DNA from 3 places in the Pantoea sp. SYBGC1 genome. Region 1 is predicted to be linked to each of the others. Evidence: predicted binding sites of a transcription regulator. Region 1 holds the regulator's gene; each other region holds the start of a gene.
What was found. Region 1 encodes Fur, which represses iron uptake genes when iron is present. Its sites were predicted from a motif close to ATAATAATGAGAACNACTATCAA; they were not measured.
Positions count from the first base shown of each region.

Region 1 (3,283 bases):
CGCGAGTATCGCGGCACGCTGACGGCGCCGGGCAAAAACAGCCCGTATCGCGATCGCAGCGTTGAAGAGAACCTGGCGCTGTTCCGGAAAATGCGCGACGGTGGCTTTGAAGAGGGTAAGGCGTGCCTGCGTGCCAAAATCGATATGGCTTCCAGCTTTATCGTGATGCGCGATCCGGTGCTCTACCGCATTAAGTTTGCCGAACACCATCAGACCGGCAACAAATGGTGCATCTATCCGATGTACGACTTCACGCACTGCATCTCCGATGCGCTGGAAGGGATCACGCATTCGCTCTGCACGCTGGAGTTTCAGGATAACCGTCGCCTGTATGACTGGGTGCTGGATAACATCACGATTCCGGTGCATCCGCGGCAGTATGAATTTTCGCGCCTGAATCTGGAATATGCGGTGATGTCGAAGCGCAAGCTGACGCAGCTGGTGAGCGAAAAGCGGGTTGAAGGCTGGGACGATCCGCGCATGCTGACCGTTTCAGGCCTGCGCCGTCGTGGTTACAGCGCGGCATCAATCCGTGAGTTCTGCCGCCGCATCGGTATTACCAAACAGGACAATATCGTTGAGATGGCTTCGCTGGAGTCATGCATTCGTGACGACCTCAACGAAAATGCGCCGCGTGCTATGGCCGTGCTCGATCCGCTTAAAGTCGTGATTGAAAACCTGCCTGCCGGGCATGACGAGATCATCACCATGCCAAACCATCCTAACCGGCCGGAGATGGGGACGCGCGACGTGCCTTTCAGCCGCGAAGTATGGATCGACCGCGCAGATTTCCGTGAAGAAGCTAACAAGCAGTATAAGCGTCTGGTACTGGGTAAAGAAGTGCGCCTGCGCAACGCCTATGTGATCCGCGCTGAGCGTGTGGCAAAAGATGAGGCGGGCAACATCACCTGCATCTATGCGACCTGCGATGTGGATACGCTGAGCAAAGACCCGGCTGATGGCCGCAAAGTAAAAGGGGTGATCCACTGGGTCTCCGCAATTCATGCGCTGCCCGCTGAGTTCCGCCTCTACGATCGCCTGTTCAGCGTGCCTAACCCGGGCGCGGCAGAGGATTTCCTCGCGACCCTGAATCCGGACTCGCTGCAGATTAAGCAGGGCTTTGTGGAGCCAGGACTGCGCGAAGCGGTGGCAACCTCGCCATATCAGTTCGAGCGTGAAGGCTACTTCTGCGCGGACAGCGTCTACTCGCAGCCATCAGCGCTGGTATTTAACCGCACGGTAGGCCTGCGTGATACCTGGGCGAAGATCGGCAGCGAATAATAACCGCTTCCGGCATCATAAAATTATATAAGGGCGAGCATTCGCCCTTTTTTATTATCCTCTTTTGCTCCCCGGCAAACATTTATTCTGCGTTAAATAAAATTGTGCAGATACGCGGGCTTACGACTTGTCTGACTTTAAAAAAATTAACGCATTTGACCGTGTTAAATCCTTTTTTTCAGGTAGGCTATGCGCACTCCGGACTTGGTCTGTGGCTAGCAAAAAGGGAAAAATAATGACAAGCCTCGCTCAGGAAGCCAAACATAGCGTTGTGGTTTTACATCAGCTCATTGAACGTATTTTTAATCATGCGGATGTCAGCAACGATACCATGGGGCTGCTGCTGTCGCATTTCCATCCTGATTTTCGGATGGTTACGCCACAGGGCAGACAGCTGAATCTGAATGACGTTGAAGAACTATTTCGCCGCCTGTGCGGACAGCGTGAAGGAATGCGCATCGCGACCAGCGAACATGCGATCATTTCTGAGCAGCAAAAAGAGGTCACCATTCAGTATCGCGAACTGCAGATACTGAACGGCGAGAGCCACAGCCGTATTTCGCTGGCGGTGCTGGACTGCACAACGGAAAATCCGCGCTGGCGCTACCTGCAGGAGACGCTGGTCGCCTGAATTGCAGCAACAAAAAAACCGGTGCAGGCACCGGTTTTTTTATTTTACAGCGTAACTGCGTTATTTATCGTTATGCAGCGTTTCATCTTCCCGGCAGTCACCCACTTCGCAGTGACCATACAGATAGAGGCTATGGTTGGTGAGCTTGATACCGTGGCGGGTCGCGATTTCGCGCTGGCGCGTTTCGATCGACTCATCGCTGAACTCAATCACTTTACCGCAGTCCAGGCAGATAAGATGATCGTGATGCTGCTGCTGCGTTAATTCAAAAACGGACTTGCCGCCTTCGAAGTTATGACGGGTTACAATGCCCGCGTCGTCAAACTGGTTCAGAACGCGATATACCGTGGCCAGACCAATCTCTTCGCCCATATCGATCAGGCGTTTGTACAAATCTTCCGCGCTGACGTGATGGCACTGGGGTTCCTGAAGCACTTCCAGAATCTTTAATCTGGGCAGCGTGACTTTCAGGCCAGCCTTTTTCAATGCGGAATTGTTGTCAGTCATGCGGATATTGTCCTGTTACTTTGCTAGTCATTTGCGGCTTAACAGCCTTGAATGTGTGGTTAACGCGCATTCTCATTTGCGTCTCATTATAGAACCGGGACAGGCGAATAGAAACCAGGCAAATGTTAAAGAAATCACCAGAGGCGGGAGTAACGCTCTTGCTGTCGCCGGCGGGATTATACAGTGCTGGGTTCTCAGTTCACTCAGCCTCAGCCTGCTGACAGAGGAATAAGCCATTAACCGTTGCGGGTATTCTACAGAATTGCAGGGAAAAGTTAAAAAAGCGTAGCTATTATTTTTATAGGCAATTCCGTTACCCGATGTTAACCGCGCCTGCATCGGGTAACGGCAACACATTATGCCTCAATAATTTCTTTGAGCTGCAGCTCATCAAAAATCTGCTTCACCCAGCCCTCGACGCGCGCATTCGTCAGCTCTGGCTGACGATCTTCATCGATGGCGAGCCCGAGGAAATGCTTCTCATCAGCCAGGCCTTTGGAGGCTTCAAAGTGGTAACCTTCAACAGGCCAGTGACCCACGATAATTGCGCCATTTGGCTCAATAATGTCGCGAATTGTACCCAGCGCATCGCAGAAGTACTCAGCGTAATCTTCCTGGTCACCACAGCCAAACAGCGCAACCAGCTTGCCATTGAAGTCAATCTCTTCCAGCGTCGGGAAAAAATCATCCCAGTCGCACTGCGCTTCACCATAATACCAGGTAGGAATACCCAGCAGCAGGATATCAAACGCTTCCAGATCTTCTTTCGTGCTCTTAGCAATGTCATGCACTTCGGCGACATCTTTACCCAGTTGTTTCTGGATCATCTTTGCAATGTTTTCAGTGTTGCCGGTATCGCTGCCG
Region 1 covers NZ_JBXUNM010000003.1:150,905-154,187, reverse strand. The annotation lists gene glnS (glutamine--tRNA ligase) at 1-1,281, shown strand, start outside; gene AC2CF9_RS07975 (hypothetical protein) at 1,517-1,912, shown strand; gene fur (ferric iron uptake transcriptional regulator) at 1,973-2,419, opposite strand; gene fldA (flavodoxin FldA) at 2,776-3,283, opposite strand, start outside.

Region 2 (3,283 bases), on a different contig from region 1:
GATCCCGATGGTCGGGGTCGACCCTGCCACGGTGCTCTGCTATCGCGATGAGTATCAGCAGGTCCTGAAAAACAAGCGCGGTGATTTCAGTGTGCTGCTGGTGCATGAGTGGCTGCAGCAGGCGCTGGCTGATGGCGTAAATCAGCCGGTCAGCGGCGAGCCCTGGTATCTGTTTGCGCACTGTACGGAAGTGACCGCACTGCCCGCTACGCCGGATCAATGGCAGAAGATATTTGCCCGTTTCGGTGCCCGGCTGGAAAATATCAATACCGGCTGCTGCGGCATGGCGGGGACATATGGCCACGAGGCGCAGCATCTGGAGAACTCGCTCGGCATTTATGCGCTCTCCTGGCATCCGCAGCTGCAGCGGCTGCCGCGCCAGCGCTGTCTGGCGACCGGCTTTTCCTGTCGCAGCCAGGTGAAACGCGCCGAAGGCAACGGCATGCGTCATCCTTTACAGGCGCTGCTGGAATTGATGTAAACAAAATGTAGGAGCCGTCACAAAGCTGGATTAGAATATCCAGCCAGCGTGGCGAACAAAATCACGCTGCAGGTCCGTTATCTGGTCCCAGTCGCCGCTTTGTGCGAGCTTTTGGCACAAATGCGTCAGCGACTGGCGGGCGAACTGATACGCCTGCAGGCGAAACAGCCGGTCACGGTCATCGTTGCCCATCTCCTGAATCAGGCGATGGTGCAGTTTGCCTATGGCGTGCAGATAGCTGCGATCGTCGCCGTTGATATCGCAGATTTCCGCCATATCCAGGCAGGTATCGTTAAACCGGCGCAGCTGCTCCAGTGAGCACTCTGGCCGGTTGAGTCTGGCTTCGGCCAGATAAAAATCTACGGTGATGTCGCGCACGGCAAATCGGTAGTCGCTGATTTTGTGTTGTAACCAGGCTGAAACGGTACGTGTCATAGCGCCGCCTAAATAGTTAATGATAATCATTATCATATTAAACTGCGTCAGGAATGCAATTCCCGCTAAAGAAATATATTGATGTCTGTAACCTGTTACTAAAATCGGCAATAACAATCTCTTTACATTCGGTAAAGGCGTAACCTGTATACAGGTTAATTGCTTTAAGGCCGGTTTTTATAAAATGTTATGATATCAGTAGGTTGTAATATTTGTCCCGGATGAAAACTGTCTGCTACAGGCCGTACTAAAGGGACTATGCTTAATAATTAAGCAGAAAAAACAGCACGAGATGATTATCCCTGCAAAACAAGAGGTTGAAGTGATAGGCGATATCACTACCATAGGGGGATAGCCTGAGAAGGTCCAGACTTGCGAGGTACAACGATGTCATCAGTAAATGCCGCGTCCTTTTCTCCTGACGATTTTGTCTGGAAAGGACTTACGCTGACCGAGTCGGCAGCGAAACAGATTCTGACTCTGGCTGAACAGGACCCGGAAGTAAAGGGTCTGAAGCTGAGCGTGAAACAATCTGGCTGTGCCGGTTTTGGTTATGTCATGGATCTGGTAAAAGAACCAGCCGATGACGATCTGCAGTTTGAGCAGTTTGGCGCAAAACTCTTTGTGCCGCTTCAGGCAATGCCGTTTGTCGACGGCACTGAGCTGGACTATGTCCGTGAAGGCCTGAACCAGATCTTTAAATTCAATAACCCTAAAGCTCAGCACGCCTGCGGGTGCGGTGAAAGCTTTGGCGTCGAGTAAGTGAAATATGTCACGACATAGCGAAGCATCTGATGATGTACAGACCTGGGAAGGCAAGCTCAACTATAAAGAGGGCTTCTTTACCCGGTTACAAACCGATGAGCTGGCACACGGCATTAATGAAGATGTCGTGCGTGCGATCTCGGCTAAACGCAATGAACCAGAGTGGATGCTTGAGTTCCGGCTCAAGGCTTTCCGTGCCTGGCTGGAAATGGAAGAGCCGCACTGGTTAAAAGCGCACTATGACAAGCTCGACTACCAGGATTACAGCTACTTTTCTGCGCCGTCATGCGGGAACTGCGACGACAGCTGCGCGTCTGAGCCGGGTGCAACCCAAGCGTCGGGCAGCGTGGCCTCCAGTGACTACCTGACTCAGGAAGTGGAAGACGCGTTTAATCAGCTGGGTGTTCCGGTGCGTGAAGGTAAAGAGGTCGCTGTCGATGCGATTTTCGATTCCGTGTCGGTCTCAACTACCTACCGCGACAAGCTGGCCAAACAGGGCATTATCTTCTGCTCATTTGGTGAAGCGATCCATGACCATCCGGAACTGGTACAGAAGTATCTGGGTACCGTCGTGCCACACAACGATAACTTCTTTGCTGCGCTTAACTCAGCGGTCGCCTCCGATGGCACCTTTGTTTATATCCCGAAAGGGGTACGCTGCCCGATGGAGCTGTCGACCTATTTCCGCATCAACGCGGCGAAAACAGGTCAGTTTGAGCGCACCATTCTGATTGCAGATGAAGACAGCTATGTCAGCTACATTGAGGGCTGCTCGGCGCCGGTGCGTGACACTTATCAGCTGCACGCAGCGGTCGTTGAAGTCATCATCCATAAAAATGCTGAAGTAAAATACTCCACGGTACAGAACTGGTTCCCTGGCGGTGAAGGTGAGGGCGGTATCCTCAACTTCGTTACCAAGCGCGCCCTGTGCGAAGGCGATCACAGCAAGATGTCCTGGACGCAGTCTGAGACCGGCTCTGCGATTACCTGGAAATATCCAAGCTGCATTCTGCGCGGTGACTACTCCGTAGGTGAGTTCTACTCGGTTGCGCTGACCAGCGGTCGCCAGCAGGCGGATACCGGGACCAAGATGATCCATATCGGTAAAAACACCAAATCGACCATTATCTCTAAAGGGATATCGGCGGGTAAAAGCCAGAATACCTACCGCGGTCTGGTGAAAATCATGCCGACGGCAACCAATGCGCGTAACTTTACGCAGTGTGACTCGATGCTGATTGGTCCCGATTGCGGTGCGCATACTTTCCCGTATGTGGAAACGCGCAACAACACAGCGCAGCTTGAGCATGAAGCCACCACGTCACGTATTGGCGAAGATCAGATGTTCTACTGCCTGCAGCGCGGCATCAGCGAAGAAGATGCGATCTCTATGATCGTCAACGGCTTCTGTAAAGATGTTTTCTCCGAGCTGCCACTGGAATTTGCCGTGGAAGCACAAAAACTGTTAGCGATCAGCCTTGAGCACAGTGTCGGCTGATGCCACACGCGTTGCCGGAAGCAATGTGAAGGAATAAGTATGTTAAGTATTAAAGATTTACAGGTTAGCGTTGAAGATAAAGAGATTTTGCGCGGTCTGAACCT
Region 2 covers NZ_JBXUNM010000001.1:328,055-331,337, forward strand. The annotation lists gene ydiJ (D-2-hydroxyglutarate dehydrogenase YdiJ) at 1-481, shown strand, start outside; gene AC2CF9_RS01580 (hypothetical protein) at 512-916, opposite strand; gene sufA (Fe-S cluster assembly scaffold SufA) at 1,304-1,678, shown strand; gene sufB (Fe-S cluster assembly protein SufB) at 1,686-3,179, shown strand; gene sufC (Fe-S cluster assembly ATPase SufC) at 3,219-3,283, shown strand, end outside.
Region 2: the regulator Fur is predicted to act here: its motif matches at 1,239-1,261, upstream of sufA (Fe-S cluster assembly scaffold SufA).

Region 3 (3,283 bases), on a different contig from region 1:
TGAGTTTCTCTTTCGAGAATGCCGCATTACGGGTAATACGTTGATTATCAGGGTTATAACCGAAGCCATAAATGCTGCGGTAATCCGTACGCAGTTCGGCATAGCGCAGGTTCTGCCGCACCGTCCAGGTATCGCTGAAGCTATGCTCAACGCTGTACCCGACCATTTTGGTGTTGCGCGAAATCTTGTTGCTCTCTTCGCCTTCATCAAAATGGGTCGGCAGTTTGTAACTGCTGCCGTCCGGGCGGGTGATGCCCACCACCGTGCCTTCGCGCGGCAGCCAGCCGTAATAGCCGGTTTCCGGCTCATTCTGGAAGTAAGTCAGCAGGTCAACACGCGTATTTTCGTCCGGACGCCAGCTGAACGAAGGCGCAATGGTGTAGCGCTTCTCTTTGTTCATCGCCTGCTGCGCATCAGCGCTGCGCGCGAGGCCGGTCAGACGATAGCTGTAGACGCCTGCGTCATCGAGCGCGCCGCCAAAATCGAAGCCGGTTGAGAACAGATTGTCATTGCCCATCCGGAACTGCACTTCACGCAGCGTCTCCTGTGTGGGGCGCTTGCTGACCAGCGCCACTACGCCGCCCGGATTACTTTTTCCATAAAGCACCGATACCGGGCCGCGCAGCAGCTCCGCACGCTCCAGGAACCAGGGATCGGGGGCGAACTCTGAGTAGTTGTCGCCCTGCAGTTTCAGGCCATCCAGATACTGATTGGTGTTGGTTTCGCTGAAGCCGCGAATCGAGAGTGCGTCAATTACGTCAGAACTGCCGCGGTTACCGGTCAGTACGCCAGGGGTATAGTTGAATGCCCCTTTAACGCTGGTAACGGCATGCATCGCCATCTCTTCCTGCGTCACCACCGAAACCGACTGCGGGTTTTTCTCAATCGGCGTATCGGTTTTGGTGCCGGTGGCGCTCTGCTTCGCCGCAATGGTCGGAGCCGGGCCCCATGCACTCTCCTGCGCCACCGTGCCGGTATCGGCAGCGGTGACAACAACAATCTCTTCTGCCAGCGCCTGCGCGCTCAGCGTACCCAGTGTTAACGCAATGAATAAAGCCAGCGGGCGACGAGGCGTCAGCTCCGGCCGGAAAAAAGTAGTTCGCGCACTCATGAAGGAGTCTCTCAACAGATGAACAATGCGGGCGAATGAAAACGATAATGATTATCAGACGCAAAGATTCTAGGCGAAGCTGCGCGCGATCTGCAAGATGTAATCTGCGCCATCGCCGTAATTACTGCCCGATTGCAGCATCGATTGATCGCGGATAAAAAACCGGAGGCAAAAAAGGGGCGCCGTGGCGCCCCTGAGGAGGAGTTGCTATTTACTGCCGAACATATCTTTGATCCAGCCCGCCACGCCGTCAGAATCCTTTTGCTCATTCTGCTGCTGCTGGGGCTGTTGCTGCTGCTCAGACTGCTGCTGCTGTTGCTGCTGCTGGAACACCTGCTGCTGCTCCATCTGCTGCTGGCAGAGTGCGGCCGGATCCAGCGTCCAGACCGGCAGTGAACGCCAGGTACTGCTGCCGGATCCGCAGACGAAGTTACCCGCAGAATCAACGTTCATCTGCGTGATATCCTCCGGCGGCGTCAGGACCAGCGGCATCGGCGCCTGATTATCGAGATAGCGACGGTAAATCTGCATTGCACCGCTGGAACCATAGAGTTTCGACGTCTGGTTGTTATCACGTCCGACCCAGGTAATCGCCACTTCTTTACCGTCAACACCGGCAAACCAGCTGTCGATCAGATCGTTGGTGGTCCCGGTTTTACCCGCCAGGTGCGCTTTCGGATAGCGTGCGCCCAGGGCATGGGCGGTACCGCGTTCCGCCACCTGCTGCATGGTATAGAGCGTCAGATAGGCCGCCTGAGCAGGCTCCACGCGCTGCGCCTGCGGGAAGCTCTGGAACAGCACCGAGCCATCTTCAGCGATAACCGAACGCACCGCCGACAGCTCAGCCCGGTTGCCGCCGCTGGCGATCGACTGGAACGCCTGCGCCACTTCCACCGGCGTCAGGTTCAGCGCGCCCAGCAGCATCGCCGGCACCGGATGCAGCTGATCTTTCGACACGCCCAGTTTATTCCAGGTATCCACTACCGCATCCAGCCCCAGCGTCATGCCCAGATTAACCGTTGGCACGTTCATGGAGTTAGTCAGCGCATCCACCAGCATCACCTTGCCGCTGAAACGACGATCGTCGTTCATTGGCTTCCAGACGCTGCCGTTGGGCTGCTTCAGCGCAATCGGTTCATCCGCGATCCAGCTGTTCAGCCGGTAGCTGTTGGGCTGACTCAGTGCGGTCAGATAGGTAGCCGGTTTCGCCAGCGAGCCGATAGAGCGGCGCGCCTGCAGCGCGCGGTTATAGCCGGCAAACTGCGGATCGGAACCGCCCACCATGGCACGCACTTCACCGCTGAAGCGGTCTACCACCACCATGGCGGTTTCCAGATCTTTCAGCCCGCGCTGTTTCTTCAGCGTGGGGATCCCCTCTTCTACCGCCTTTTCCGCCGCGTCCTGTGAAACCGGATCGAGCGTGGTGAAAATTTTCACGCCCGAGAGATCTTTCACCTTGTCGCCCAGCTTCGCCTGCAGCTCATTACGCACCATCTGCATAAAGGCGGGCTGCGGGGTGATCACGCCGCCTTTTGGCTGTACGCCCAGCGGACGCGCCGAGAGCATGTCATACAGCTCCTGGTCGATCACCTGCTGCTGCTGCAGCAGACGCAGTACCAGATTACGTCGTTCCAGCGCCAGCTTTGGATTCCGCCACGGGTTATAGAGCGAGGCACCTTTTACCATTCCGACCAGCATCGCCTGCTGATCGAGGCTGAGCTCATCAACCGGGCGCCCGAAATAGTAGAGGCTGGCCAGCGGGAAGCCGCGGATCTGATCGTTACCGGCCTGACCGAGATAGACCTCATTGAGGTAGAGCTCAAGGATGCGATCTTTGCTGTAACGCGCATCCATGATCACCGCCATATAGGCCTCACGTGCTTTACGCCACAGTGAACGCTCATTGGTCAGGAACAGGTTTTTAACCAGCTGCTGCGTCAGCGTACTGCCGCCCTGTACCGCTTTTCCGGCGGTGATGTTGGCCAGAAATGCACGGCCGATTGAGTAAGGGCTGATCCCGTCATGCTCATAGAAGTGACGATCTTCGGTCGCGATCAGCGTATCGACCAGCAGATCCGGGAAGCCGGCACGCGGCACAAACAGACGCTGTTCGCCGTTAGGCGACTGCAGCATGGTGATCAGGCGCGGATCGAGACGAAAGAAACCGAAGTC
Region 3 covers NZ_JBXUNM010000004.1:50,705-53,987, forward strand. The annotation lists gene fhuA (ferrichrome porin FhuA) at 1-1,111, opposite strand, end outside; gene mrcB (bifunctional glycosyl transferase/transpeptidase) at 1,319-3,283, opposite strand, start outside.
Region 3: the regulator Fur is predicted to act here: its motif matches at 1,147-1,169, upstream of fhuA (ferrichrome porin FhuA).